DNA from 3 places in the Virgibacillus proomii genome. Region 3 is predicted to be linked to each of the others. Evidence: predicted binding sites of a transcription regulator. Region 3 holds the regulator's gene; each other region holds the start of a gene.

Region 1 (8,075 bases), 600 kb from region 3:
TCTAACCAATGTTGTACTTTTTCTATCTCTATTGGTTTCATCTCGGTTCCTCCCCATTTTCTGCTTCTTTTAGCTTATCGAAAGTTATGAAAACCGTCAAAAAATATACCTGCATTTGAAATGGAGAAGTCAATGGAAAAAATCATTGAAGTGATAGGCGCCTTAAATGTTGGACACCCAAAGATTAAGATTACCTTGATTACACTTTGATAATAAAATTTCCACTGTGTCGCTTCTTAGATAAATGTATACTTATTCTTCACACTAGTGATGTCTCTTACCTCCTTCTAAGAAATAGTAAATTCTGCTTCTCGTTTTATAATCGTCAGACAGACTGTGAATTTCCTTACAAAATTTCAGAAAAAAAGCCTCAAGGTCACCTCGAGACTATCTCTTCTTTTATATATTGTACGCGACTACTGAACTATTTCGTTGAAAACTGCTCTTTAGCTTGTATTGCATTTTCCATTCGTTTTTTATCACGTTCTAACACATGTTTTAAATACTTCCCAGTATAAGAGGCTTCTGTTTTGGCAATTTGTTCTGGAGTACCTGTTGCAATAATTTGCCCGCCACCAGCACCGCCTTCAGGACCTAAATCGATAATATGGTCTGCTGTCTTAATAACATCTAAATTATGTTCAATAATTAAAACCGTATCGCCATTATCTACCAGGCGCTGTAACACATTCAGCAATCGGCTGATATCATCTGCATGCAGCCCTGTAGTTGGCTCATCCAATATATAAAGCGATTTTCCATTAGAGCGACGGTGTAATTCACTAGCAAGTTTAACACGTTGAGCTTCACCGCCAGATAAGGTAGTTGCCGGTTGGCCAAGCTTAATATAACCGAGCCCGACATCATAGATCGTTTGTAATTTCCGCTTAATTTTTGGGATGTTAGCGAAAAACTCTAATGCTTCTTCAATCGTCATTTCCAATACATCTGCTATATTTTTTCCCTTATATTTCACTTCTAAGGTTTCTCGATTATAGCGACTGCCATGACATACTTCACACGGTACATAAACATCTGGAAGAAAATGCATTTCAATCTTGATAATACCATCCCCATGACAGGCTTCACAACGTCCACCTTTGACATTAAAGCTGAATCTCCCCTTCTTATAGCCTCTAATTTTCGCTTCATTTGTCTGCGCAAATACATCACGAATATCATCAAATACACCTGTATAGGTTGCTGGATTGGAACGAGGGGTTCTGCCAATTGGTGATTGGTCAATATCAATTACTTTTTCAATATGTTCCATACCCTTTATTTTTTTGTGTTTTCCAGGCTTATGTTTTCCTGTATAAAGTTCTTTCGCTAAAGCTTTATATAAAATTTCATTCACCAGTGTACTTTTTCCTGAACCAGATACGCCTGTAACGACTGTCATTAAACCAATTGGTATTTTCACAGAAACCTTTTTTAAATTATTTTCTTCTGCTCCGACAATTTCAATGGTACGCTTATCCTGTTTACGCCGTTTTACTGGTAATGGTATGAATTTGTTTCCAGATAGATATTGTCCTGTCAATGAATTTGGATTTTCCATTACCTTTTCAGGCGTATCACTTGCAACAATTGCTCCGCCATGCTCTCCGGCGCCCGGTCCAATATCAATTAACCAATCAGCAGCAAGCATCGTATCTTCATCGTGTTCAACAACAATCAAGGTGTTATCCAAATCCCTCATGCTTTTTAATGTTTCAATTAACCGATCATTATCTCGTTGATGTAAGCCGATGGAAGGCTCGTCCAATACATACAGGACTCCAGTTAACGCCGAGCCAATTTGAGTTGCTAAACGAATGCGCTGTGCTTCTCCACCCGAAAGTGTACCTGCAGATCGGGATAGTGTTAAATAATCTAAACCAACATTGTTTAAAAATTCCAATCGATTGCAGATTTCTTTCAAGATCATTTTTGCAATTTGCATTTCTTTTGTTGATAATTGAAGCGATTGGAAAAAGTTTTGTGCTTCAACGATAGAGAAATTAGTAACCTCGCTAATGTGCAACCCATTTATTTGAACAGCAAGAGCTTCTTGTTTTAAACGATATCCTTTACATGCAGGACAAGCTTTTTGCGCCATGTACTGCTCTAAATTTTCTCGAATAAACTCGGAGGAAGTCTCTCGGTAGCGTCTAGCTACATTATTCACTACCCCTTCAAAAACAATATCGCTATCTCGTACATTGCCAAAGTCATTAACATAGTAAAAGTGAATTTTTTCCTTACCACTGCCGTAAAGGATTTTGTCCATTTTTTCTTTTGGAATATCTTTAACTGGTTTATCCATATCAATATCATAATGTTCACAGACGCTTTTTAATAGTTGAGGATAATATTGCGAGCTGATCGGTTTCCACGGAGCAAGTGCATGCTCATTTAACGACTTATTCCAATCCGGAATCACTAGATCTAAATCTACTTCTAAATTTGTTCCCAGCCCATCGCAAGTAGGACAAGCACCGTATGGACTATTAAAGGAAAATAGCCTCGGTTCTAATTCGCCAATGGAAAATCCACAAATTGGACAAGCATGATTTTCGCTAAATGTCATTTCTTCCTGACCGATAACATCGACAATAATTTTACCTTCTCCTAAGGCGAGAGCAGTCTCAATAGAGTCACTTAAGCGTCCCTCAATGCCTTCCTTGACAACAATTCGATCCACAACTACTTCAATGGAATGCTTTTTATTCTTTTCCAGCTTAATGTCTTCTGTTACTTCCCGCATTTCTTTATCAATACGAATACGCACATACCCTTCTTGCTTTAATTTTTCCAAAACTTTTACATGCTCTCCTTTTCTTCCAGAAACAACTGGAGCAAGGATTTGCATCTTCGTTCGTTCCGGGTATTCCATAATACGATCGACCATCTGTTGTACGGTTTGTGAGGTTATTTCAATTCCATGCTTAGGACAAGTTGGATGTCCAACCCGGGCAAATAACAATCGTAAATAATCATAGATTTCCGTCACTGTTCCTACCGTCGATCTTGGATTTTTACTCGTTGTCTTCTGATCTATGGATATTGCTGGTGACAAGCCATCAATAGCGTCAACATCCGGCTTCTCCATTTGCCCTAAAAACTGACGAGCATATGCGGAAAGGGATTCAACATAACGGCGTTGCCCTTCCGCATAGATCGTATCAAAAGCAAGTGAAGACTTCCCTGAACCAGACAGGCCGGTGAGAACAACAAGCTTATTTTTTGGTATGTTTACATTAACGTTTTTTAAATTATGAGCTCTAGCGCCTTGAATGGTAATAAATTTACTAGGCATTTCATCACCTTCCTGCTTTTAATTCAAGTATAATATCACGAAGCTCTGCCGCTTTTTCAAAGTCCAGCGCTTTAGCGGCTTCCTTCATTTCTTTTTCCATGTCGGCAATTACTTTTTCTTTATTTTTCTTAGTTAAATTACTAATGCTTTTCGTTGTAGTTTCATAACTTTCTTGTTCTTCTGCGGCAACAGTTGCTCGTATAACATCTCTTACTTCCTTTTTAATTGTAGTTGGTGTGATATGATGCTTTTTATTATGTTCCTTCTGCTTTTCACGGCGTCGATTTGTCTCATCAATAGCCACTCGCATCGAATTTGTTATTCTATCTGCATACATGATAACCATGCCATTTTCATTACGAGCTGCTCGTCCCATCGTCTGAATCAGAGATCGTTCTGAACGCAGGAATCCTTCCTTATCTGCATCCAAAATAGCAACTAACGAAACTTCTGGAATATCTAGACCTTCACGTAATAAATTTATGCCAACAAGTACATCATATTTGCCAATCCGCAAATCACGAATTAACTCGATTCGTTCTAATGTCTTAATTTCTGAATGCAAATAAGCAACTTTGATTCCAATCTCTTTTAAATAATCGGTGAGATCTTCAGACATTTTCTTCGTCAAGGTAGTTACAAGCACACGCTCATTTTTCTCTGTACGCTTATGAATTTCGCCAATTAAATCATCAATTTGTCCTTCGATTGGACGTACCTCGACAATTGGATCTAATAATCCCGTTGGACGAATGATCTGTTCTGTCATTACAGGCGAATGTTCCAATTCATATGGACCTGGGGTAGCAGAAACGTACACGAGCTGATTCGTCGCTTTTTCAAACTCCTCAAAACGTAATGGCCGGTTATCTAACGCAGATGGCAGTCTAAATCCATGGTCAACTAACACTTGTTTACGAGCTTGGTCCCCATTATACATTCCACGAATCTGTGGCAATGTAACATGTGATTCATCGATAAAAACTAGAAAATCATCGGGAAAATAATCGAGCAATGTATATGGTGTCGAACCTGGTTCACGCAACGTGAGATGGCGCGAGTAATTTTCAATACCTGAACAAAAACCCATCTCATTCATCATTTCTAAATCATAATTCGTACGTTGTTCCAGACGCTGTGCTTCAAGCAACTTTCCTTGATCTCGGAGTTCTTTTAGCCGTTCCTCCAGTTCCTTTTCAATATTTTTAATCGCAAGCTTCATCTTTTCCTCTCTAGTTACGAAGTGGGACGCCGGGAAAACAGCGACATGCTCTCTGTCGCCAATTATTTCTCCAGTTAGTGCATCAACTTCACGAATGCGATCCACCTCATCACCAAAAAACTCAATCCGAATACAATGTTCTTCTTTGGATGCCGGAATAATTTCTACGGAATCGCCCCGTACTCGAAACGTTCCACGCTGAAAATCAATATCATTGCGTGCGTATTGAATACTTACAAGCTCACGTAACAATTGATCACGGTCTTTTTCCATGCCAGCTCGAATAGACAGCACTTGACTTTTATATTCCTCGGGCGAACCTAACCCGTAAATACAAGACACACTTGCAACGATAAGCACATCTCTCCGTTCAAACAACGCGGAGGTAGCCGAGTGTCTGAGCTTATCTATTTCATCATTGATACTTGCATCTTTTTCAATAAATGTATCGGTAGAAGGTACATATGCCTCTGGTTGATAGTAATCATAATAGCTAACAAAGTACTCTACCGCATTATTAGGAAAAAACTCTTTAAACTCACTGTATAACTGGCCAGCTAATGTTTTATTATGAGCAATCACTAACGTTGGCCGGTTTAATTCCTTTATGACATTGGACATGGTAAAGGTTTTTCCTGTACCCGTGGCACCCAACAATGTTTGATGCCTCTGGCCAGCCTTTACCCGTTCCACGATTTCTTTAATTGCTTGAGGTTGATCTCCTCTTGGTTCATAGTTGGCCACTAGTTCAAACTGATTCTGCACTAGTTTTCTCCTCCGATCCGTCGTTAACTATTTTTTATTCTACCATAAAACTTGTTCATTTTAACAGAAAAACGAACAAATATTCGTTTATTTTTAGGTGAAATAAAGAAATTGGCAATGGAAAATACGTCGAGATAAAGAAAACATGCCTCTAAAAACAAGGGGATACCGACGCCTGAACAGCAAACCCGTTTTTAGTCGGCTTTCCTTTAGATTCGAGCCGATGTTAAAATGATAGGAAGGAGATCGAAGGTTGCTAGCTGCACGAAGGCTTGTGCTAGAAGAAGATGCTTTTCTAAAAGTTATCCATCATGTAAAACGGATATAGTTGTCCTAAACAGTAAAAAACTATCAGCACTGAATCGTGCTCATAGCTCTATAATTTTATTTAATTAATTTCCCGACTTCGATTATCGATCGTGTGTTGGCTTATTCGTTTTATAATGCTCGTAATGGATTCTTTATCCATAACGTGGAAATATGCATCCAGATGCTGGTGAAACTGTTGTTGTCTATCTATATTAACAAAAAAATCGAAAATTTGCTGTTCAAACGACTTCCTTTTATCAAGTTGTTGAACTAAACATAAACGAGTTAGCTCCTGTAAATTAATTCGTTCTTGTCCTGGTAATGCATCACAAACAAAGATTGGCTTGCCTTTCATTAGGGATTCACTGATCGTCACTCCACCGGGCTTCGTAACAACAGCATCTACCTGTTCATATAAATGATTAATTTGCTTTTTTGAACTTATATACGTTAATGGAGTAATGTTAGCACAGTTAGCTGAGATAAGCTGGTTATATAGTTCATGATTCTTTCCACATAATACATATACATGCTCCAGCCTTGACAAATGTACAGATGATAATAAATGCTGAATACCCCCGGTTCCTAAACTGCCACCACTAATTAGCAGCTTAATTCTCCGTTTCTCCTCAGCTACAAAATCGTTTTTTGAAAGAGCTGGATGAATCGGAATACCTGTAATAAAGATATTTTTTTCCTTTACTCCCAGACGTATTAAAACATCTTTCATCGCAATTGATGGAACAAAATGATAATCAATTCCATTAATTCCCCATAGACAATTTATAAAAAAATCCGTGTAAACATTGACTGTCGTCGCAGTTACTATTCCTTCTTGTTTCAATACGCTAACTATATTGGAAGGTAATGCATGGGTAAAAAAAATCATCTCCGGTTGGGCTTCCTTCATTAACTTCTTCACAACTGAACGAAAAATTAATTCATAATGCCGTTGTCTTGTTCGTTTCAGTGGTTGCTTATAGGCCAGTTGGGAATACAACCGATCATACAGGTTGGGAAAATGAGTAATCCATTTAAGATAAATAGAAGATACGAGTTTTTCAATATTTCCATAGCCATAAGCGAGTATATCTATTTTTTCTACAGATTTTGTTGGATAAACTTGCTTATATTCTGCTATTAAGGCATCAGCAACATGATGGTGCCCGCTTGGAATTTGTAGAAAGGGGAAAAACAAGGCATCTACTTGTTGGCTACGATTCATTGATTGTTCCATCCTATTCTCTATAGTTTTATGGATGCTTCTCTTGCATATATAGTTAATAGTTTCCTTTTTGACATGAACAAATATACAGGATTGATTTTTTTAGTTCCCGTAAACGAATTAATTGGGAGTAAAGTCACCTGTTTAAAAAATCGATAAAGCGCATTTTTCAATGGAGCTTTTTCAAAACCGAGACGCTCTGTTCCTCTTGATAAATTGGTTATACCAATAACACCCTTTACTTTTTCACTGCTTGGGTGTGATTGAATATACATTGCTAAGCTGGGCATTGCTTGCTTAATAATATGATAAATGAATACAGCACGTTTTATATCGTTGGTAACGGTAGATAATTCTTTTAACAGTTTTACGTTGTGCAGATGTATTTTAAGTAGGACATCATTTTTTTGTAGCACGGTTCCATCAGATAGTACTACAGTTGCTCCTTTATATTTCGTCAATCTCGCCCGTAACACGGTTCGGTTTTGATTGGGGTCAACAATATAGGTTAATCTGGAACAGGCAAAATAAATAGGATCGATCCTTGTCCAAAAGCTTAACAAACAGCTCTTTATTAACATGATTAACACTCCAAAACTTTACTTACGATTAGTTTGTATATAAATAGTTCAAATTATTAAAGGAAGTTCTTGGAGATTGTTAACGAAAAGAGAAAGTCATCTTTGTTTGGGTTAGTTTCTCAATCAAAACAGAATTCCATCCTGTTAATCGATCACCCCTTGGATTTAGAAACTGTTAATTTTTCTTATCGTTTTTACGACATTGAAATTACCTCTTAAGTACATCCCCTTTTTAACGTATTAGAAAAACCTGCCTTTTTAGATTTTTTATCATCTCAAAGTCAGGTTAAATTATGTTACTATTTCAAACAATGTTATGTTTTTCTTTATAATGCGGTGTACTGGTGCATAGAATTCCTAATCCATGGTGATCCCCTTCATACCAAGCCCCCTGAAGTATACGCACCTCTCCAGCTTTATTAATGACTTCTAATTTAAAAAAAGCTCCATTTGTTTGCAATGCCTCATAAAATTGCGCCATGCTATTAACTTTTCTGCCATTTACCTTTGTTATCCATTCACCTGCTTCTATTTCCATACGGTCAGCAGGCGAATTTGGTAGCACAACAAGTATCTTTAATGCTTGATCCGTTGATTGAAAAAAGCCGGACTTGGCTTCGTCTTTCATACGATGAAGATAATTAATAAGCTCTCTACCGACAACAGCAACGA
Region 2 (8,075 bases), on a different contig from region 3:
GCCTCAATGCCCAACCATCTTTCTGAATATGTTAAAACAACATCCAGATAAGTGAGCATTTGTAGCGCTAAACCATAATAGACCTCCAGTAAATTCAACATTTTTTCACTTGATTTATAATCGATAATCCTTAAGAATAATGCATCATCCTTCATCGCCTTATCGACACGGTCAATCCTGCCGCGAAGCATTAATTCAAATCCATTATTTAATGGGATTTTTAATGGTGGCAATTCTTGATTTTGTCCAAACCCTACTTCTAACCCTACTGGTGAAAAATAACTTTGTCTTGCTTGTTCACTAAGTACATATGTTGCTCTGGCAATTACTTCTTCTAACTTTTGTTGAATATATTGGTAACGATTCGAGCTATGCAGGATTTGATGTTGTAAAATTGGTGCTAACCGTGTAACTGCTTGATGTGCATATATCTTGGCATCTTCCTTACTTAATTGGGAGAATTCCTTTCCCTCTGTTTGAACCCATTCGGTGACCGTTTTTAATGCTTCATGGAATAATTGTCCAATGTCCGGTGCATCTAATTTGTAAGTTCGCCGCTCTTCTAAACCTAGACTATACTTAGCAAAATGCTGGTATGAACATCGATAATAAGTCTCCAAACGTGACACACTGGCATTTACCTGTTTGGGGTAAAGTTGTTTCACCGTTTTTTCTGATAGATCAAGAGGGGTGTTTTGATAATATAAACTTTGTAAAATGCGATAAGTCGTATCATGTTTCGGTTCATTTTCTATATACCAATTAAGAACATACCACCAAATCTCTTTCACAGGATATCCTTTAAGGTTTCTTGCTAGTTGAGCTGTTAAGGCAGATCTCGTTTTTATCGGCTTGGTAATAAAACGATCTGCTTCCAACAACTCATCTGGCTCTTGGAGTAATACGTGATCACAGCAATTTGGAAACAGTGTCTCCATTCGCTTAATTAGCTGTGATGGGATTTTCGTGTTACCTTCTTCATCACTTAAAGAATAGCTTATCCATAACCGGTCACTAGCTATCGTAAAGGCAATGTATATATAAAACCAATCGTCTAATAATTGACGCTTACTCGTTTCTGCAAGCTGTAATCCATGACTTGCTAGTAACTCTCTTTCCCGTTCACTAATCAACCCATCAGCTTGTGGCTTCATCGGCCATACACCTTCATTTACTCCTAGTAAAAAAGCACAGCGAATTCCACTGATTCGCGAACGATCGATTGTTCCTACAGTAACATGGTCAATACTTGGAGGGACATGGGCAAACTTTAATGTTTGAAATCCTGCCTCTAGCATCTTACGAAATGTATCTAATGACATCTTCTCTTCGCCAGCTATCTCAACCATTTCATCAAATAATTGAATAACAGCATCCCATACTTGCTCCTGCTCTCTCCCTTTTTCCAGTTCGGCACGTTCATCATACGCTGTTCTCATTTGTTCCAAACGATAAGGAACCTCCAGATTTTCCAACAAATTGTACAGATATTCGCATTGTTCTTGTACCGTTTGAGCTTGTCTCATTGTGGTATCGAATTCCTTTAATGCTTGAACCACTTGTCTGCGATAACAATTAATCCGCTTTTGAATATCAAGCTCCCTATCTGTTTGCGTTGTTTGATCAAAGCCGCGAAACCGTTGGAAGACCCACTCTTCTTTTGATAACCAGCTTTGTCTAGAACGAATCCCATATTCCAACACGTAATTTTCCAACTCATCAATCGCATCTGGAGTGAGTGGGTACTCTGAATCGGAGGCAGGGATAAACCCCGTCTTTAATACACGAAATACTGCATCATAACGCCAATTACCTTCTACCATTTCTAATGCAGAACGAATAAACTCAATCAGTGCATGGTTTAACATGGTTTTCTTCTCATCAATAAACAATGGGATATCATAATCACGGAAAATAGTCGCAATCAGATCATGATATACGTCAGTCTGTCTAATAAATAAAGCAAAATCCCGATAACGATAACCTTCATCACGGACAAGCCGAATAATCTCTTGGGCCACTCCTTCCACTTCCGCACGCAGGTGTACAGCTTCTGCAATTTGTAATGGGACATCGCCATTGTAGAAAGGTGCCGGTCGCTCATCAAAATAGCGTTCCAAATGAGCAAAATACGGCCGATCACGAAAACGCCCATCTGCCGAGTCAAGTTCGATTGTTTCTTCAATCATTACATTATTTGCTTCTGCAATTTCCTTTAATAAATGATATGTTTCTGTTGTTTGATAAAATAAATCTATTTCAGAGATGGTATCATCCTCAAGTTTATCAACCGTTAAGGCTACCGTAACGGTCTTACATTTTTTAAGCAATGCTTCTACGACCATCAGCTCTATTGGTGTAAACCGATGAAATCCATCCAAATAAACTTCTGCATCGATTAAGACAGCGGCGTGATCAATTTTGTCTGCAAGCAGCTTTAATTGATCTTCACCATCCATATACTTTCCTTGCAAGGAGAGTATAAGTCGCTCATAAATATAAAACAAATCCTCCAGTTTGTTTACCAAACCCTCTTCTTCCGGTTCTTTATGTACATAACTATTAATTTGCTCAATTTGTGCATGCAATAATTCAGGAGTAACAGCATAGCGTTTAAATTCCGTAATCATTCCTTCCAATTGTTCAAGAAAACCTTGCTTTTCCATTGCTTTTTGGAATACATGCCACTCTCCCTGCTTTTCTTCCATAATTTTTCGAAGCATCATTTGAATACCCACTGTACTGATAAATTGTTTTGTTCCCCCACCAGTCTCTTGTAAAACCCTCCAAGCAAGTCGGGAAAAGCTGACTACTTGAGCTCGGATACTACCTTGTATATCCTGATCCTTAAACAAATTATACTCCTGCTGAAACGTCATTTGATCTGGCACGATATAAAAAATAGCAGGACCTTGTGGATCCCCCTGCAATTTTTCCTTTATTTCATCGAATACACGACCACTTTTTCCCGTTCCTGAACGACCTGTTATAAATCGGAGTCCCATAACACTTCTCCTTTCCTTAAAAATAAGTATATGGTTAAAACAATTGCATCCACTATTCTCATTGACCCTAATTATTGAGCATGAGATAAAGGATCGTTTCAACAACTGTGATTATCTTTTTAACTGGTGCACTTGGATATTAGAAAAGCTTGGCTTGTCGCCAAGTCTTTAGCGAAAGCTGTAGTTTTTCTTATACGATAAAGTGAAACTTCATTCAGTAGGAGTTTTCTTCCATCTCCTACTGAATGTTAGTACCGCAAGGGTATGACCTAAAGGCCCTTAAACGAATCGGGCATTTAGGTGCCGTTTTCTCCAATTTAGCTCTCGAAAGTTGTGGTTTTACGGCACCTTACATGCGGGATAAAAGGAAATATGCCCCTCTAACAGGGGTATGCTGATCCTTTCAAAAAAGATAGCCGATATATAAAAACGGATATAAGTTACAAGACAAGAAGCTAGAAACGGACAGATGAGCTCCCTTCTATGTAACAAAGAAGATTTGGAAATCAACTGCCCGCGAACATTTGCAGATCACATAATTTTAAGATATCTACGTTATAAGTGAATGTCCAAAAACCCGGTAAAAAACACAACGAATTTCTTCGCACGTTAGAACAGATAACATTTTATCGCTAAAGTTAATGCAACGTAGTGAAAAATTTTAAATTCCAAGCAATACAAATCGTCTGCTCTCTACTTACCATCAGCCAATCATTATTGGCTTGTTTCTCTGCTCATTAAAATGGATTTCGACGAATCCCTTCTAATGCTCATGTATCTATTAAAACATCTTCTACTAAAAGCGCCCATGTCCTGTGGGCAACTTAAAGTCAGTACGTCCTGTACAATTGCACTGCTCGAGATCATGCTATATTGAACTTCGACTCGAACGGCGAGTATCGGTATTGCGTCAGAACAAGCAAAGCTACGTCAGCGGTGCATCGCACGCAGAAAAAAGTACACTGCTTTTTCAAGGATGCCTGCGAACTTAAGCCTTGATCCTTTTTGAACATGTACTATAAGTATATCATTTCATTTTTAGTAAAACAAAAGCAATGGTAATAGTCTAGTTCCTATTTTCCAAGACTCAGACTAGCCTGAGAAAGTGGCCAATATTTTACATCCACTTTACCAACAAGCTGTGTTTCCGAAATAAACCCAAATGATCTGCTATCTAAGCTTTCCTCACGATTGTCTCCCATCACAAACAGCTTTCCTTCTGGAACCGTTTCCTCCCCGGTAATTTCTTTTAAGGTAAAGCTTTCTGTACGTGGTTTATCACTCATCGTAGCGTGAGTATAATTATCCAGAAACGCTTCTTCAACATACTCCCCATTTATATATAATTTATCATCTCTATAACTAATTTTATCCCCAGGTATGCCAATAACTCTTTTAACATAGTCTTCTTTTTGATTGGCGTGGAACACAATCACATCAAAACGATCCACCTCTGTTAGATCATAGACAAATGTATTAACCATTAATAAGTTACCATCATTTAGTGTTGGTACCATCGATTCTCCTTCCACTACATAGCTTGCGAAAAAGGCGGATCGACATAAAAATATAATCATGGCCCCAAGTAAAATCGTTGTGACCACTTTGCGATATTTTCTTTTCATATCTTATCTTCCTCCAGAGTAAGTTCTATTTACAGCTTACCCAAGAAAGAAATATCTTAATCTTCTTTAGAATCGAATGTTTCCCGCAACTGCGCCTTTTTCTGCAAGCGTTTCTCAATATATTTACCAATCATCCAAAATAATACGATACATATACCAACAACAATCGTTTTCACTGGATTTTTTGCAAATTCCATAATACTGGCACCTACAAAAGCAATAGAAAAGATCATCACTGATTTTCCCATAATTACCGCTAGGATAAACTGTTGTGAGCTAATTTTAGATAATCCTGAAACGACATTGATGACCGAGGATGGGGAAAACGGAAAACACATTAATAAAAATAATGGACCAAATCCATGCCGCTCAAGCCATGCCGTCACTTTTTTCACTTGTTTATTTTTTCGGATCACCGTAAAAATCCGCCGGTTGCCCAGTTTGCGAATGATCAAAAAAACCATAATCGCACCGAGTGCTGAACCAGTCCAGGATAAAATAAACCCCTCAAATAAACCATAAGCAGCAGCATTAGCAAATACAAATACAACTAAGGGTAAGAATGGCAAGAATGCTTCAATAAATGGTAATAAAATCCCAGGTAAAGGACCTAAACTCTCATAATTTTTCAGCAACTGCATAATATATTCATCAAATGTTTCCGTATCAAGCAGCATTTCCCAATCAGTTAGTTGGATGTCCAATAGAACCATGTAGTAAATCTCCTCAATATGTAAATATCGTTTTCCAAACTTGATTTCTTTTATAAGTAGGTGTTCAAAAGAGGGGAAGTGGTCTTAAGATCAAGCTAGGATCGCAATTGTCCTTTCAAACAGACGATAATTATTTTAATTCCACCCGACTTTTGAACCACCTCTATAAAGATAATCAGACTTTGAACTTACTAATTATACGCGCTATAGTTATCAAAAGTTTCTTGCTCTACTCTTTATAACATTCTCTATTAAAAATAAAACTATTTCTATTTTAAAGTAAATCAGTAAATATGCATAGTCCATACTATTATAATTGCCACTTTCTTTTCATTTAATAAAAATCTATTGAATTTTATAAGGTAAATAGCATATACTACACAAGAACAAACGTTCTTGCAGGAGGAGGTAAACGGTGATGCGTTATCTGAATGAGGAAGAGCTGACAATTGCTTCACGTTTCCTATTTCTTTCCATGACCATTATTGTTATCCAGCAAGATATTCATTATTTTCAAAAAAGCGAACTAAAATTAAAAGATGCTTATATTGGGGTATTAAAAAACATGGAAGAAAAAGCACTCCAAGAACGTAGACATCTTCGCAAAGTAATGCTGCAAAAACAAATAAAAGTAATGAAACTAGATAGAAATGATTCATTCTCTTCGTATTTGTTTCTTTGTCAAGGACGGGAAGAAAAGCGTAATTATTTCAATCCTGCTATCCGCAAAAAAGTAAAAGCTATTTTTCTGGAGTTGATGCAAAAATCTCTGCTACCTGATCAAGATGATTCTGTAGGAATTTAAGCCGGTTATTCAACAGGTAACGAAATTGAGCGGTTCTTTGTATTTGATTTAGCATAGAGCCATAGGAGATTTCAAATACCGTTCGCTTTCCATTGCGAAAGATAATTTCTGTACCATAATCATTATTTTTTTGAATTTGATCAATATGAGAGTGAGCAATCCAGGAGCATTCGGGGCTGGACGGAGAAATGGTTGGGAAAAAATACATACCACTAATGGGATCAATTGTGATTGGAGCTTTATGTGTAATACCACAGACATCTCTAGTTCCTTCTTGTCTGCCTTTTAGACTTGAGCCAAAGTATTTACAAGCAAGATCCATCATTTTACTTGGAGGAGATGAAACAGTATATTCGCCTTGTTCTTCTAATACTACGGTAATCGGCTTGTTATTAGCATCTCGCCGTGAGATAAGTGCTACTGTTAAAGGGGTAATTTCCGGGGTATCTGTGTATAAATTAAAAATCAATCTCTTTCATCCTTTCTAATGATAGAAAAGAAAGTGGCTATATACTAATTTACCAAAACTCTATTCAAAATGAAATAAAAAAAGTTACTTTTTTGAAGATTTTACTATATTTATTGTTTTTATACTTCATCACTTCTCGTAATAGCTGTTTTTTAGAAAAACTTGGCTTGTCGCCAAGTCTTTAGCGAAGCTGTAGTTTTTCTTATACTATAAACCTAAAAACTTCCTATAGTATAAATAAAAATCCCTGTTGATTGTCCATTAAAACATAGTGTAAATCTAAACAGGCTAAGCAAAAGATAATCGATGCCTACCTGGTGTACAACAGCCATTCCACGGGTTGAAAAATTCCCCCATGGAATGGAGTTTATGTTTATAATTGTTGTACATGCTCCTGAAGCTTTTTTCTTAAAATCTTTCCGGTTGTATTTTTTGGTAATTCATCTAAAAATTCAATGGTTGTGGGAACTTTATACTTTACTAGATGCTTTTCGCAAAACGCTGTTAATGATTCAGCTGTCAAATTAGAATCATCTGTAACAACAAAACATTGAACTGCCTCTCCAGTTTGGGGATCAGGAACACCAATGACAGCTACCTCAATTATATTTGGATGCATGTATAATACTTCTTCCACTTCACGTGGATAAACATTATAACCACCTACAAGGATCATATCTTTTTTTCGGTCTACAATATAAAAATAACCTTCCTCATCCATTCTTGCCATGTCACCTGTATGCAACCAGCCATCTTTTAAAGCTACTGCTGTCTCTTCAGGAAGTTTATAATACCCAAGCATTACATTAGGGCCACGTACTACTAATTCACCAACTTCACCAATAGCCACTTCTTCCCCCCACTCATCTACTACTTTATTTTCAACATGCCAGATGCTGCGACCTATGGACCCGGGCTTACGTGGTCGATCTAGTGGATTAAAGCAAGTCACTGGTGAGGCTTCAGACAATCCATAACCTTCAGAAATTTTAACATCAAAAGCTCGTTCGAAGTTTTTCAATAGTGCAACCGGCATGGACGCTCCACCAGAGATACAAAAACGAATAGCAGAAAAAGGATTTTCTTCCCCGCTTTTAGCTTGCAGCAAATAATTATACATTGTCGGCACCCCAGCAAATATAGTTGCCCGATAGTTTTTGCTTAAGGCGAACACAGCCGAAGGAGAAAATTTAGGCAATATAATAATCGTCCCCCCATTCATTAACGGTGCATTTAGGGAAACGGTTAAACAAAATACATGAAACATCGGTAGTGCCGCTATTATCCTATCATCGCCGTTAATGTTCAAATAATCTGCAACATCCTTTGCGTTAGAATATAGATTATGATGAGACAACATGGCCCCTTTTGGTGTACCAGTTGTTCCAGATGTATATAACACAATAGCCAAATCATCTTTATGTAATGCTGGTCTAGAAAAATTGTAATCTCCTAACT
Region 3 (8,075 bases):
GTAACAATGGAAATAGTAACTCCTCAGCATCTTCCAAGGTTTCGCATCGAAATTTTAACTGTCTCTCATCAATATGTAAAGTAATAAACGCTTCTCTATTATATAGTTTCATATTTCGTTTGTCGATATAATCGATGCAATTTATACGTTTTTGTTGTTTCATATATGCTACAATCTCTTCACGACAAAAACGATACGTAATATATTCAAATTGTTTTCTTAAATCTATCCGATTAGGCTGCTTTATATATTCTTTTAAAAATCGATATAACAACCCGCTCTTGTGAAAATAACGAATCGCCACTTCTTCAGTTAACCAATAAATAGAATACGTATACATCGCCTTTACCTCCTCCATTAATAATCCCTTTACATGACCATTTAGACACTTCACCCTTATCTTATATTGGAAGTTACTTTTCTTTCGTAACTTTACGTGAAGATGTTTAAAAATTCTCTCCAACAATTTATTGCTCCAATCCGTCTTCTAATAGTGGTCATTAATCGCCCCTACTTTCTCTCCAAATAACATACGAAAAGAGTAGTGGTTTTCTCTTTTAATATGGGATAGAGTAAAAACTATTATACAGATTCTATGATTAAAAAACTGTCACATTATAAAAAAATTAACCACTTCTTTTGTCGAAGTATTGCTGTAGACAAATTTTTATAGGTTAATAGCACAAACGAAAAGTCCGTACCGGTAGCCCAGCCTATGTTTTAACTTCTCCACTTAGAAAAACTTGGCTTGTAGCCAAGTCTTTATGACGAAAGCTATCGTTTTTCTTATACGATAAAGTGAAACTTTATTCCGTGGAATGCTTTTTACACGGAATGTTAGTACCACAAGGGTATGACCTAAAGGCCCTTGAACCAATCGGGCATTTAGGCCGTTTTCTCCCACTTAGACTCTTTTGTATCAATTCAGGACTTGAAGTGGGAAACTTACGGCACCTTACATGCGGGATAAAGCCTAAAGTTTTATACTTTCCTATAGAGCAAAAAAAGAATGGCCTAAAACTAGACCATTCTTTTTTTTATTTTATTAGTGATTCCACATGCTTCACCACATTCTCTACAGTAAATCCATATTCTTCTATCACTTTTTCACCTTTTGCGGAAGCTCCAAATGTATGGATACCGATTATTTTACCATGCTCGCCAACATAACGTTCCCAGCCGAATGGAGCAGCCATTTCAATAGCAACTCGATTTTTAACTTCAGGAGGAAGAACTTTTGTTTTGTAACTCTCATCTTGAGCATTAAAACGATCCCAGGATGGTATGCTAACAACGCGTACATCGATATTTTTTTCTTTAAGCACTGCTTGTGCACGAACAGCTAATTGTACTTCAGAACCAGTTGCTAACAATATTGCATCTGGTATTTCTTTTTCAGCATCACTAATAATGTATGCACCTTTTTTAACACCTTCATAAGCATGCTCTTTCGTCCCTGATAGAGTTGGTAAGTTCTGCCTGCTTAGCACAAGTGCTGTTGGTTTATCTTTAGATTCTAATGCTAAACGCCAAGCAGCTTGTGTTTCATTACCGTCTGCTGGTCTAATAAGTGATAACCCTGGCAGAGCTCTTAATGAAGCCAGATGTTCAATTGGTTCATGAGTTGGACCATCTTCTCCTACTGCAATGGAATCATGTGTTAATACATAAGTTACAGGCGTTTTCATTAATGCAGCTAGTCGAATGGAAGGACGCAAATAATCGCTAAATACGAAGAATGTTCCACCATAAACGCGTAATCCTCCATGTAATGCCATACCGTTTAATGCAGCCCCCATTGCATGTTCACGTACCCCAAACCAAATATTTCTACCGGCATAATTCTGACGGGAGAAATCATCTTCATCATTAATCGTTGTTTTATTAGATCCAGCTAAGTCAGCGCTACCCCCAAAGAAGTTAGGCACAGCTTTAGCAATAGCATTCAAAACTTTACCTGAAGATGCTCTTGTAGCAAGTGCAGCTTCTTCCGGATCAAATTGTGGCAGTTCCTTATCCCAACCTTCAGGCAGTTCATTATTTATTGCTAGTTCCAATTCTCTTGCTAATTCTGGATACTTTTCTTTATACTTAGTTAAAATCTCATTCCATTCTTTTTCTAATGCTTGTCCTTTTTTAACAATCTTTTCATTAAAGTCTTCGTATACTTCTTCTGGAACATAGAAGTCTTCATGTGTCCATTTATAAAATTCTTTGGTTAACTTCACTTCATCTTTACCAAGTGGAGAACCGTGAGAAGCAGAGGAAGCGGATTTGTTTGGTGATCCGTAACCAATTATCGTTTTTACCTCAATCAATGTCGGTTGCTCGGTATTTTCTTGAGCAGTTTTGATTGCTTCCCGAATTGAATCTACGTCGTTTCCATCTTTTACAGTTAGTACTTGCCAACCATATGCTTTAAAACGCTGTTCGGTATTTTCTGAGAATGAACGATGAAGGTCACCATCAAGTGAAATGTCATTAGAATCATAAAGAGCTATCAATTTTCCTAAACCTAAATGACCTGCTAGTGATGCCGCTTCATGTGAAATACCTTCCATTAAATCTCCATCACTAACTAATGCATACGTATAATGATCAACAACCTCTAAGTCATCCTTGTTAAATTTTGCTGCAAGATGAGCTTCTGCCATTGCCATACCCACTGCCATAGCAATACCTTGTCCTAATGGCCCGGTCGTAGCTTCCACTCCATCTGTATGATGAACCTCTGGATGACCAGGTGTTTTCGATCCCCATTGACGGAAAGATTTTAAATCATCTATTGTAACATCGTATCCTGATAAATGTAGTAGACTATATAGTAACATCGATCCATGACCAGCTGACAGGATAAAACGATCACGGTTAAACCATTTGGAATGCTTTGGATTATGGTTCATAAAATCTGTCCATAAGGTGTAAGCCATCGGTGCAGCTCCCATCGGAAGTCCCGGATGACCTGAATTTGCATGTTCGATAGCATCAATAGACAAAGTTCGTATCGTATTAATTGATTTTTGTTCAATCTCATTTGACATATAGTTGTGTCTCCTTTCATATTTAAAGCTGTTTTCACCCTCTATCCATTCTATAACGAAACCTACTTTGCTACAAGTGAAATCATACACTTATAACCAAGTAGGTCTGTACATCTTCTAAAAACCATTATTATACTTTTTTTGCAGAGCTTTTACTTTTTCAGGTGTCACATCATTCCCCTCAGGGTCAACTACTTTCATTGATTTAAAGTGGTTCTTAAATGAGGCTCTGACACCTTGTAAATATTCATGTCTTAATTTTTTCTGCTCATTTTGTTCTTTAATTGTAAGACCATCTGTTTTTGCTTTTCGTGCTAACTGATTAATTCGCTCAATTTTTGCTTTTGAAAGCATTGATATTCCTCCCTACTAAATTAGCAATAGCATATGATACTATAATAGTCGTATATTTAAAGGTTTCTGCTAGTAGAGGATGTTCAAAAAACCTAACACATACGTTAGATTTAGATAGGAACCCGAGTACTCTGGGGTGAAGTATGTCTAGCTTTTACCTGAGACCAAGGTTTTTAATTGGCTTGTTTCTAGCACCTCAGGTGATACTGCGTTAATGGAGACTGTCCCTTGAACTTTGCAGGTCTATTTCTCCTCTTTTTGAACATGCACTAGCAAGATCTATTTACAATCATAATCAACAATAAAATAAAATGACAAGAACTAAAATTAAATTCTCATCCATCTATCTTACTGATAATATATGGGATATTCAAGTATTTTGGTATTCTTGATATCTTCGATGTACAGTTGCCTTTGATACTGGATAACCTAATCCAGTCAAAGTAGAGGCGATTTCCGCAAATGTTAAATTATTTTGTCTAAGCCGGATGACTTCTCCTATTGGAAAGTCCTTTCTTTCTCTTCCGGGAGCTTTATGTTGGTTGGAAAGATTTTTACTTGGATCGTATCCTGATTCAATTGCTCTTTTCATTCCACGTTTTATTTTGGCATTATGTATTTTTCGTTGATACTCCTCTACAATTCCAACAATTTGCAGTACCATGGAATCTGCCTCCGATAACTCTAATTTCCCATTATGATAGGAAGTATAGATTGGAATATTTAGTTTATGTAATTGATGAAACAGTGCGATTTTTGTATTTCCTCTCCCTAGTCTTGTTTCATCTTGAATAAGTAAACAATCTGCTTTTTTATCAGAAAATAAATCGAGCAGTTGAAAGATTCCTTCACGTTCAATGCTGTATCCACTCTCCTGCTCTTGAATGCATTCTACTATGGTAAATTGGTGATTCGCTGCTAACTCTATTAACTCCTGCTTTTGCCTTTCAAGTGATGTCTCTTGTGTTTGTTTATCTGTACTCACACGACAGTAGATAACTGCTCTCACTTTCTTAAACTCCTTTTTTACAAATTAACTAATCATAATAGAATAATATAAGAAACCTAATGTAAATGCAAAACCTACAAGATAAAATACATCTGTTTTCGTTAGTTTTTGAAACATGATAATGGCCTCCTTATTCTATAACAGAACTCTTGTTCGCGTGTTTAATCAAAGTATGTCACGAACGTATGATCTTGTCAAGTGTTTTTTCGAACGAATGTTTGCGTAACTTATTTTCTAATGGTAAACTAAGATTAATTAATTCTATGTGCGAGGTGATAGATACATGACTAAACTCTCCAAAAGACAGCAAATGATTTTAGATTATATTAAAGAAGAAGTTATGAATAAAGGTTATCCACCGTCTGTCCGTGAAATTGCGAAAGCAGTTGGCTTAGCGTCGAGTTCAACTGTTCACGGTCACTTAGCAAGGCTTGAAGATAAAGGCTATATCAGAAGAGATCCTACCAAGCCAAGAGCAATTGAAATACTAGATTTAGGTGAAGATGCTTCGATTCACAAGGAAGAAGCACGTTACGTTCCAGTAATTGGAAAAGTTACTGCTGGTTTACCTATTACTGCAGTGGAGAATATTGAAGAATTTTTGCCAATACCAGCAAATAGTTCGAGCCCTGATGATAATCTGTTTGTTTTAGTAATTGAAGGGGAAAGTATGATAGAAGCAGGTATTTTAGATGGCGATATGGTAATTGTGAAGCAACAAAACATTGCTGAAAATGGGGATATCGTCGTTGCCATGACCACGGAAAATGAAGCAACTGTTAAGCGTTTCTTTAAAGAAAAAGATCATTTTCGTCTACAACCTGAAAATTCGATGATGGATCCTTTAATCTATAAAGAAGTTACGATTTTAGGTAAAGTGATAGGCTTATATAGAAATATTCATTAAAAAACTGCCAAAAGGCAGTTTTTTTCTAGGTTAGCTTTCAAATACGAAAAGTAAAAATTTTTTCATTTAACGAAAGCTATGAATTATTTCATATTCGGATCAGGTGAGTCATCCGATGTTCTTAAAGCCCATAAAGGGGTATTATAAATATATTTTGGAGCCGGCTTTAGATGCGGTACTTCTCCAAAAGCAATTGGCTTGTCAATATAATTAAAGTTTCCATACCCGTCCATACTTCTGCCATGTGCCCACCTTCCTGTTGCACTTGCTTCTCCTTGGGAAAAATTGAAAAGTGTATAAGATACTTGCTGCTTTTCTAACTCCCGAGGAAATGTACTTGGTACTACAATGTTTTCCTTCTCTTCTAATTCACAAATCGCTGCGTACCATTGGTTTTGATGCATGGTATCTCTTGCCAATAACCACGAAAGCATATCTCTTACCCCGCGATCATTGGTCATCTCATATAATCGAGCTACTTGGAGGCGTCCTTGTGATTCAGCATTCAAGTTTGCCCTAAAATCAGCTAGTAAATTTCCACTGGCAATGATATAATCTGCTGTCCAGCGGTTTCCAACACTATCTCCTGGCATTGCTCCGAGTCCGGAAACGATCGCATGCTGTGGATTCGATCCACCAAGGATTGCAGCAATAATCGGGTCTTTAGCAGCGTCTTCCAATTCGACATCTGGCGCTCCATCTAATAATCTAGCTATCATTGTTGCAATCATTTCTACGTGTGCGATTTCTTCTGTACCTGTATCCATTAATAAATCCTTGTATTTTCCATTACCACGTATATTCCATCCTTGAAATAAATACTGCATCATTACTGAAATCTCGCCAAACTGTCCCCCGAGTATTTCCTGTAACTTTTTTGCATATACCGGATCTGGTCGCTCTGGTTTAGCATGATACTGTAATTCCTTCACATGATAAAACAAATAACTCACCTACTCTTTGTTTGTTGGTTACGTTACATTAACTAGCCTATGTAGGAAGTAGTTTGTCCTATGTTTCTTTTTATTAAGAGATACCTATTACATTGGTTTGTCCATATCCCAGTTCATTTAAAATTAATTATTGTAATTGTTTAATCCTGCCCTGCTTCAGCTACTTTATAGTAGATAATAATGATAAATGTTTCGTTAGTTTTTATAATAATTTTGAAATAACTTTTTTTGAACTGCATACTAGAGCTTGTTAGACAAATTTTATTATCTATCTATTGTAATGTCTAAACATGATGTTATGTATAAACCTCAAGTATTTCAGACATGGATATAGTTCTATTTTCTTTCCATGATTTATAAGCTGCCATAGCTAGTAATTCAGCTTGATAACTGTCTTCACCGCTACATGAAAGTTCAGCTTTATTATCGATTACATGTGCAAATTCATTTATTTCCGCAATATAAGTATCCCTATACCGTTCAAGAAAAAATAATTTTGGATGATTAATAGAAATAGAATTTTTTGTCGAGACTTTTATATTTGTCTCCACTTCGTTGTCTACTTCAATAGCTCCATTACTGCCAAACACCTCAATACGTTGATCATATCCATAAACAGCCTGACGAGAACTATCAATTACAGCCATGGCTCCATTATGCAGAATGAGTGTAATAATTGCAGTATCGACATCATCATATTTAGAAAATACCGGATCAATTAAATTTGCAGCTTTCACATGAACTTCAGCTACCTCACTACCCGTTAAATACCGAACCATATCAAAATCATGTATCGTCATATCCCTAAACATTCCTCCTGAACGTTTTATATAGGATTCTGGAGGGATTTGCGGGTCACGAGAAGTAATTTTCACAACATGTAATTTACCAATTTTATCTTCTTGGATCAGTTTACGAACGGAGCGAAAGTGTTTATCAAAACGACGATTAAAACCAACTTGAAGTTTCACACCACATTGATGAACGACTTTTAGTGCCTCTTTGGTTAAAACAACATCTAAACTAATCGGCTTCTCACAAAAAACATGTTTATTACATCTTGCAGCACGTTTAATATAATCCACATGTGTATCTGTAGAAGAACAAATAAACACAGCGTCAATATCAGGATCTTCAAAAATAACTTCAACATCATTGGTAATATTCTGAATATTTTTTGCGAAGTTTGTTTCTTTTAAATGATCTGTATAAACATCAGCTAATATCTTTAATTCATAAACATCAGATCGTAATAAATTATTGGCATGTAATTGACCAATTCTTCCCGCTCCAATCACGCCAACAGTAATTTTCTTCATTTTTCTATTCTCCCCCTAGGTCTTTCCTTTTTAAGAATACTCCTCGGTTAAGCGCTTTCCTTTGATTTCAAAAAAAATAGTTTAGCAGGAATTGGATAGACAGAATTGTTTGTGATTATAAGCGGTGGATAAAGCGCTTAACTATTTTAGAGCACTTACCCAATCTATTTCAAATTTTAAAGATTGCAAGCAACGTATAAAGGTGGTCCGACTTTAATAAGGCAGCCACTGCACTTCAAATAATCATTTACGTATTTACATACAAACATCCTTTTCACAGGAGCAACAATAGTGAAAATATGTCGTTTTCACGTATTCTTGCTCCTAAGGATGGAAACTAAACTGTCACCAAACTGTGCTTCTTAAAGCTTTTGAGTTAGCTTCATTATCTTTTTGAGGTTGATTTTTTTCCATCTCGGATTGTAGAACAATACTATTTACATTATCTAAATTAATAATTGTATTACTACTTTTATACCATTTAGAATCATA

The links. The regulator LexA, encoded in region 3, represses DNA repair genes until DNA is damaged. The targets are predictions, from matches to a motif close to CGAACATATGTTCG.
Region 1: uvrB (excinuclease ABC subunit UvrB) is a predicted target of LexA. The motif match lies at 5,361-5,374, and genes of this name have one in related genera.
Region 2: BN1066_RS01875 (YhjD family protein) is a predicted target of LexA. The motif match lies at 5,727-5,740, and genes of this name have one in related genera.

Annotation. Positions count from the first base shown of each region.
Region 1 is NZ_FUFN01000010.1:1,320,003-1,328,077, reverse strand. It holds gene BN1066_RS13670 (YojF family protein) at 1-41, opposite strand, end outside; gene uvrA (excinuclease ABC subunit UvrA) at 425-3,301, opposite strand; gene uvrB (excinuclease ABC subunit UvrB) at 3,306-5,288, opposite strand; gene BN1066_RS13655 (MGDG synthase family glycosyltransferase) at 5,677-6,822, opposite strand; gene BN1066_RS13650 (YkoP family protein) at 6,843-7,397, opposite strand; gene BN1066_RS13645 (PDZ domain-containing protein) at 7,708-8,075, opposite strand, start outside.
Region 2 is NZ_FUFN01000008.1:189,576-197,650, forward strand. It holds gene addB (helicase-exonuclease AddAB subunit AddB) at 1-3,005, opposite strand, end outside; gene lepB (signal peptidase I) at 4,079-4,630, opposite strand; gene BN1066_RS01870 (TVP38/TMEM64 family protein) at 4,687-5,343, opposite strand; gene BN1066_RS01875 (YhjD family protein) at 5,762-6,148, shown strand; gene BN1066_RS01880 (competence protein ComK) at 6,084-6,617, opposite strand; gene BN1066_RS01885 (fatty acid--CoA ligase family protein) at 6,991-8,075, opposite strand, start outside.
Region 3 is NZ_FUFN01000010.1:1,916,830-1,924,904, reverse strand. It holds gene sirA (sporulation inhibitor of replication protein SirA) at 1-340, opposite strand, end outside; gene tkt (transketolase) at 1,038-3,041, opposite strand; gene BN1066_RS16350 (DUF896 domain-containing protein) at 3,159-3,395, opposite strand; gene BN1066_RS16345 (YneB family resolvase-like protein) at 3,766-4,404, opposite strand; gene lexA (transcriptional repressor LexA) at 4,688-5,311, shown strand; gene BN1066_RS16335 (manganese catalase) at 5,395-6,255, opposite strand; gene iolG (inositol 2-dehydrogenase) at 6,561-7,583, opposite strand; gene BN1066_RS16325 (hypothetical protein) at 7,929-8,075, opposite strand, start outside.